DNA from 2 places in the Streptomyces krungchingensis genome. Region 1 is predicted to be linked to the other one. Evidence: riboswitches for the same ligand, from Rfam matches in the RefSeq annotation. Region 1 holds a riboswitch; the other holds the start of a gene.

Evidence for each region. Region 1 has a riboswitch for cobalamin ahead of ACSYGO_RS30365 (ribonucleoside-diphosphate reductase subunit alpha). Riboswitches for the same ligand answer to the same signal wherever they lie in the genome.
Region 2: it holds a riboswitch for cobalamin, as region 1 does, so the genes downstream of both, ACSYGO_RS13340 (cobalamin biosynthesis protein) here and ACSYGO_RS30365 (ribonucleoside-diphosphate reductase subunit alpha) in region 1, are expected to answer to the same signal.

Annotation. Positions count from the first base shown of each region.
Region 1 is NZ_JBPUKY010000001.1:6,891,232-6,894,771, forward strand. It holds gene ACSYGO_RS30365 (ribonucleoside-diphosphate reductase subunit alpha) at 1-929, opposite strand, end outside; cobalamin riboswitch at 1,065-1,203, opposite strand; gene ACSYGO_RS30370 (GNAT family N-acetyltransferase) at 1,278-1,802, opposite strand; gene mctP (monocarboxylate uptake permease MctP) at 1,914-3,512, opposite strand; gene ACSYGO_RS30380 (DUF3311 domain-containing protein) at 3,509-3,540, opposite strand, start outside.
Region 2 is NZ_JBPUKY010000001.1:2,980,963-2,984,502, reverse strand. It holds gene ACSYGO_RS13345 (cobyric acid synthase) at 1-275, opposite strand, end outside; gene ACSYGO_RS13340 (cobalamin biosynthesis protein) at 325-1,287, opposite strand; cobalamin riboswitch at 1,398-1,538, opposite strand; gene ACSYGO_RS13335 (hypothetical protein) at 1,801-2,022, opposite strand; gene ACSYGO_RS13330 (inorganic phosphate transporter) at 2,035-3,288, opposite strand; gene ACSYGO_RS13325 (lysozyme) at 3,465-3,540, opposite strand, start outside.

The DNA of each region.
Region 1 (3,540 bases):
GTCTCCAGGTAGACGGCCGCGGCGCCCTTGCGCCGGCCGCCCTGGTTCACCGCGGCGACCGAGGCGTCGAGGGTCTTCAGGAACGGGACGATGCCGTTGGAGTGCCCGTTCGTGCCGCGGATCAGCGAACCGCGCGAGCGGATGCGGGAGTACGACAGCCCGATGCCGCCCGCGTGCTTCGAGAGCCGGGCCACCTGGTGGTAGCGGTCGTAGATGGAGTCGAGCTCGTCCAGCGGGGAGTCGAGGAGGTAGCAGGACGACATCTGCGGGTGCCGCGTACCGGAGTTGAAGAGCGTGGGGGAGGAGGGCAGGTAGTCGAGGCGGCTCATCAGCCGGTAGAGCGCGGCGACTTCGTCCACGGAGCGGATCGTGTCGTCCTCGGCGAGACCCGACGCCACCCGGAGCATGAAGTGCTGGGGCGTCTCGATCACCCGGCGGGTGATCGGGTGGCGGAGCAGATAGCGGCTGTGCAGGGTGCGCAGGCCGAAGTAGCCGAAGCGGTCGTCGCCCTCGACGTCGACGAGCGCGTCGAGGCGGGCCGTGTGCAGGCGGACGAACTCCGCCGTGCGGTCCGCGACAAGACCCTCGCGGTGGCCGACGGCGACCGACTCGGAGAAGGACGCGACGCCCTGCGAGGCGGCCTCGGCCGCGATGCTGATCGTCAGCAGCCGGGCGGCCAGCCGCGAGTACGCGGGGTCCTCGGAGATGAGTCCCGCCGCCGCCTCGGTGGCCAGCTCACGCAGCTCCGCCTCGTCGGCCCGGGCGGACCGGCCGCGCAGCGCGGCGGCCGCGACCCGGCCGGGGTCGGCGTCGGGGAGGTCGGCGGTGAGATCGGTCAGGATCCGCAGCAGCGCGGTACCGGGACCGTCCGTCTCCACCGGGGCCTGCTGCGCGGACGCTGAAGCCGGATCGGCTGGCGCGATGGTCACGTGGGGCTCTCCCTCGCTCGGCACGGGGCCTGTCGGGAGGCACGGAGGCACACGGGGGCGCCGGCCGGAGGGCAGCGCACCGCGTCCACCGGCCCATTCCGCGAGGCCCGGACGTCGTCGGCACCCGGGCCGGACGGCCGGGGTGCGCTGTCGGCAGGTCCTCGGACTGAAGCCAGCGCGTGCAGGCGGATACGCGAACACACACAAGTACACCGTTGCGGGACAGTTCCGGATTCGCACCGGATTCCCCTGCGGCGACAGCGAGCATGAGCATACATCTTGTGCCGGGCTGCGGGACCACCCCCACATGTTGTGTCGTGTCGGCTTCGGAGGGTGGCTGAAGAGCTGTCAGAGCGTCAGTTCGTAGGTGAGCAGCCGGATGTCGTCCAGCTCCGGGATCGGGTTCCAGTCGCGGCCCGGGGTGCGGGTGAAGCCGAGGCGCTCGTAGATCCGGTGGGCGGCGTGCATGGAGTGCTGGGTGGACAGCACGATGCGTACGCAGCCCTCCGTGGCCCGGGCGCGGTCGACGCAGGCGCGGACTAGTGCCTCCCCGGCACCCCGGCCGCGTGCCTCGCGGGCGACCGCGAGCATGCGGATCTCGGCCTCACCGGGGCGGGCGATGTCGGCCATGGCGCCGCCGCGCGGCACGAAGGTCACCCCGCCGAGCAGTCGCTGCGTGCCGGGCGTGGACTCGCGTTCGACCGCGACGAGCACGTCGGCCGCGGCGGCGCGCTTGGCCACGTCCCGCAGCTCTCCCAGATATGCGTCGCTCTCCCCGAAGTCGAGCAGTCCGTCGCGGAGATAGGCCTGGGCGGTGATCTCGCCGAGGCCCGGGTACTCCTCGGGACGCGCGACGCGGATGACTGTGTCCATGCGCACAGTCTGTGGGAGATCGCGGGGGAGGACCGCCGAATTTCCGGGGGGCGGGAAAAGACCGCGGCGCCCCCCTGACCGAGGGGCGCCGCGGAGTGTGGAACCGCTGGGTCAGTGGGCCGCCACCGGCAGCTCCACCTCGACCCCCGGGTCGCCCGCGTCCGCCGTGTAGTCCTCGGCGGACGTCTCGTCGACGCCGTCCGGGGCCTTGAACGCACGCAGCGCGAACGTGAGGACGACCGTCACGACCACGTTCAGGGTGAACGCCGTGAAGCCGATGTAGCCGATCTCCCCGATGCCGGGGATCTCCTTGGCGCTGCCGCCGAAGTGCTTCTGCGTCGGCGAGGCCACCCCGTACGCGGCGATCGTGCCGTAGAGCATGCCCACGGCCCAGCCGACGAGGAGCGCCCAGCGGTGGAACCAGCGGGTGAACAGGCCGCCGACCAGGGCCGGGAAGGTCTGCAGGATCCAGATGCCGCCCAGGAGCTGGAAGTTGATGGCGACCGTCTTGTCCATGGTGAGGACGAAGACCAGCGCGCCCACCTTCACCAGCAGCGAGACCAGCTTGGAGACCTTGGTCTCCTGCTGCGGAGTGGCGTCCGGCTTGATGAAGTCCTTGTAGATGTTGCGCGTGAAGAGGTTCGCGGCGGCGATCGACATGATGGCCGCGGGGACCAGCGCGCCGATACCGATGGCCGCGAAGGCCACACCCGCGAACCAGTCCGGGAACATGTTCTCGAACAGCTGCGGGATCGCGAGCTGGCCGTTGGTGACCTTCACCCCGGCCGCGATCGCCATGAACCCGAGCAGCGCGAGCAGGCCCAGCATCAGCGAGTACAGCGGGAGGATCGTGGTGTTGCGGCGGATCACCTCGCGGCTGCGGCTGGACAGCGTCGCCGTGATCGAGTGCGGGTACATGAACAGCGCGAGCGCCGAGCCGAGCGCGAGCGTGGCGTAGGTCCACTGGCCCGCCTCGGGAGGCACGAGCCCGCCCGCGCCGGCCGCGGAGTACTTGTCGCCCGCCGCCTTGAAGATCTCGTCGAATCCGCCCAGCTTGATCGGGATGTAGATGATGGCCACCGCGATCACGATGTAGATCAGGGTGTCCTTCACGAACGCGATCAGGGCGGGGGCGCGCAGGCCCGAGGAGTAGGTGTAGGCGGCCAGCACGCCGAAGGCGATGAGCAGCGGAAGGTCCTTGACGAACCAGTTGGTGTTGTCACCGCCGCCCACGCCCATCACGTCCAGGACGGCCTGGATGCCGACCAGCTGGAGCGCGATGTACGGCATGGTCGCCAGGATGCCGGTGATCGCCACGGCCAGGGACAGACCCTTGGAGCCGAAGCGGCCGCGCACGAAGTCCGACGTCGTCACGTATCCGTGCTTGTGGGACACCGACCACAGGCGCGGCAGGAAGGTGAAGATCAGCGGGTAGACCAGGATCGTGTACGGCACGGCGAAGAAGCCGGCCGCGCCCGCCGCGTAGATGGCGGCCGGTACGGCCACGAACGTGTACGCGGTGTACAGGTCGCCGCCGAGCAGGAACCAGGTGATCCAGGTTCCGAACGACCGTCCGCCCAGGCCCCATTCGTCGAGGCTGTGCTCGTTGTCGGCCTTGCGCCAGCGCGCGGCCAGGAACCCTATGACCGTGACGGCCAGGAAGAAGAAGATGAAGACGCCGAGTGCGACGCCGTTGACGCCGTCCTTCATGCTCCGGCACTCCCCTCGGCGGATGCTC
Region 2 (3,540 bases), 3.9 Mb from region 1:
ATGAGCACGACCTGACTGCTCCGGTCGCTGCCCGGCTTGAGCAGCACGGGGTTCATGAGCGCGGTCGGCTCCACGCGCGCGGCCTGCGCCTGCATGGCCTGCGCGCGCCCGATCTCGGCGCCCTCACGGGTGACGAACGAGTTGAGGGACATGTTCTGCGCCTTGAACGGCGCGACCTTGACGCCCCGTCGCACCAGCCACCGGCAGATCCCGGCGGTGACGACGCTCTTGCCGGCGTCGGAGGTCGTTCCGGCGATCAGCAGTCCGCCGCTCATGACTCGGCTCCTTCGCGCGCTCCGGCATCCATGGCGTACCCCTCCCCGGTCATGCCCCGGCCCCTCGCCGCCGTGCGGCGGCGCGCCCGACGAGCGTCCGCCCGACGGCGCACGCGCCCAGCGCCAGCCAGCCCACGCGACGCGACAGCCGTACGGCCCGTTCGATGTCGGCGACGGCCACCGCACGGCCGTCGCCGTTGAGGACGGGCCGGTGCTCGACCCGGCCCGCGTACGAGAGCGTCCCGCCGAGCCGCACCCCGAGCGCCCCCGCGAACGAAGCCTCCACCGGACCGGCGTTGGGACTCGGATGCTTGCGGGCGTCGGTGCGCCAGGCGCGGGCGGCGCTGCGCGGGGCGCCACCGGCGACGGTCGCGAGAACGGCGGTCAGGCGCGCCCCCGGCCAGCCGGCGACGTCGTCGAGCCGCGCGGAAGCCCAGCCGTACCGCCGGTACTTGGGCGACTTGTGCCCGACCATCGCGTCGAGCGTGTTCACGGCGCGGAACGCGACCAGACCGGGGGCACCGCCGACGGCCCCCCACACCAGGGCTCCCACCACGGCGTCGGAGGTGTTCTCGGCGACGGACTCGACGACGGCCCGCGCGATCCCGTCGGCGTCCAGCGCCTGGGGGTCGCGTCCGCACAGGTGCGGCAGCCGTTCCCGGGCCGCCTCCACGTCGCCGGCGGCGAGCGCCGAGCCGATCGCCCGCGCCTCACGGCCGAGTGTGGTGCCGCCGACGACGGCCCAGGTGGCGGCGGCGGTCAGCGCGACGGAGGCGGTGGGGGAGGGCCGGACGGCACGGTGCGCGAGGGCGGCGAGGGCGGTGGCACCGCCGACGCACACGACGGTGTGCAGCGCACCCCGTCCGCGGTCGTCCCGCCACAACACCCGTTCCACGGCGCCCGCGGCCCGCCCGAACACGGCGACCGGATGCCCCCGGCGAGGATCGCCGAGCAGCAGGTCGCCGAGAAGGCCGGCGGCGGCGCCGTACGCGAAGACGCGATCGGCACGCATCGGTTCAGCCGGCCGTCAGGTCGGTCTCAACCGTCGTTCGCGTTCTGCGCAGAGCACTTGGGCAGCCGTGCATGGCGACATGTCCTCACTCAGGGTGTCCACGCCCTGGTTCGACTAGACCGGCGGTGAGAGTTCCTGGCTCCCGGGACATCTCTTCCCCGGTGACAGTGGCGGGACCGCGCCGGACTTGCACCGGCTTCCTCTCTTGCCGCCGTACTTGGCTCCGGCAGTCCACCACGGGGCGAGAACAGCCGTCAACTTGCTGTTGACCTGCGAGGAGAGAGTGTGCTGAGCCCCACACCGCCACCACGCCCGGCTGCCCGCCAAGACCGAATTGCGCCGTGTGCCGGGGCCGTTGCGCGGGCCCGCGGACCGCCCTCCGGCGACCCGGAACGCATCCCGCTGCGCGCGACCACCTGTCGTCCCTTCGCGCGCGGGCCCCGGCACGACGAAGGGCGGGTACGGGACAACGTGTCCCGTACCCGCCCTTCGTGCGCCGGAGCGTCGCCCGTGTCAGGAGACGATGATGAAGATCCCGTACGCCACCGCCGCCGCGCAGGCCGCGAAGCAGGCGTACGCGCCGGTGACCGCGAGGGCCGCCGAGTCGCCCCGGGCGGACGCCGACTCACGCTTGGAGAGGCCGACGATGCCGAGGGTGAAGAGGCCGACGAGTGCCACGGTGGCCCCGAGGCTGACTCCGAAGACGGAGCCGAGAGCTGCCCAGTCGATGTTCATGCTGTTCGTTCCTTACACCGTGGCCGGGCGGGTGGGTTCGGCGGAGGGACCGGGGTCCGGCACCGGGATGGTGGCCTTGAGCTCGGTGTCGGCCGCGGTGACCGGGCCGGCCGGCGGCACGGCGACGGCGGCCATCGCCGTGGTGACGACACCCGCGGGCTCGGCGTCGACGTCGTTCACGTTGTCGACGGTGACCGGCTGGCGGCGCGACAGCGTCCAGATGACGCCGGCGCCGGCGACCAGCAGCACGCCCGTGAGGACGATGCCCCAGGTGCCCTGCTTGGTCAGGAACTCGGCGGAGGCACCGGCCAGGCCCGCGGCCGGCAGGGTCAGACCCCAGGCCACGAACATGCGGGTCGCGGTCGACCAGCGGACCACACCGCCCTTGCGGCCGAGGCCCGAGCCCATCACGGCGCCGGAGCAGACCTGGGTGGTGGAGAGGGAGAAGCCGATGTGCGAGGAGGCCAGGATGGCCGTCGCGGCGCTGGTCTGGGCGGCGAAGCCCTGCGGCGGCGCGAGGTCGGTGAGGCCCTTGCCCATGGTGCGGATGATGCGCCAGCCGCCCAGGTAGGTGCCGAGCGCGATGGCCATACCGGCCGAGACGATGACCCAGGTGGGAGGGTTCGAGCCGGGGGCGATGACGCCGCCGGTGACCAGGGCCAGGGTGATGATGCCCATCGTCTTCTGCGCGTCGTTCGTGCCGTGGGCGAGGGAGACCAGGCCGGCGGAGGCGATCTGGCCGGCGCGGTAGCCCTTGGCGGTCGCCTTCCCCTCGGCGCGACCGCCGATGCGGTAGGTCAGCCGGGTGGCCAGCATGGCGGCGATTCCGGCCACGAGCGGCGCGGCCACCGCGGGGATGAGCACCTTGGTGACGACGGTCGAACCGTTCACCGACGACCAGCCCGCCGACATGACGGCGGCACCGATGAGGCCGCCGAAGAGCGCGTGGGAGGAGCTGGAGGGCAGACCCAGGAGCCAGGTCAGCAGATTCCAGAGGATGGCGCCGACGAGCGCCGCGAAGATCACTTCGGTGCGTATGCCCTCTTCGTTGATGATTCCGCCGGAGATCGTCTTGGCGACCTCCACCGAGAGGAACGCACCGACGAGATTCAGCACGGCGGACATGGCCACCGCCGTCTTGGGCTTGAGAGCGCCGGTCGAGATGGTCGTCGCCATCGCGTTGGCAGTGTCGTGGAAACCGTTCGTGAAATCGAACACGAGAGCGGTGACGATCACGATTCCGAGGAGGAGCGTGATGTGTTCCATTTACCCAGGCTTCTGTTGGACGTCAGTGGCATGTGGACCGTAAGCAACCTGGGTGAACGGAAGATGAACTGAGGCGGACTGTGGGGTGTCTCAATCGGCGGGACGCCCCTCCGTTTGTGCCGGAGGGGTCCCCGTTCCTCGAACGCAGGTGGAATATCGGGCTCCGCTACCAGTGTCTAGCCTCGGGTGAGCCGCTTGAGTCCGGATATGGACCCATTGAAGAGATTTTGGTCACCCGGCAGGCTGCCGCTG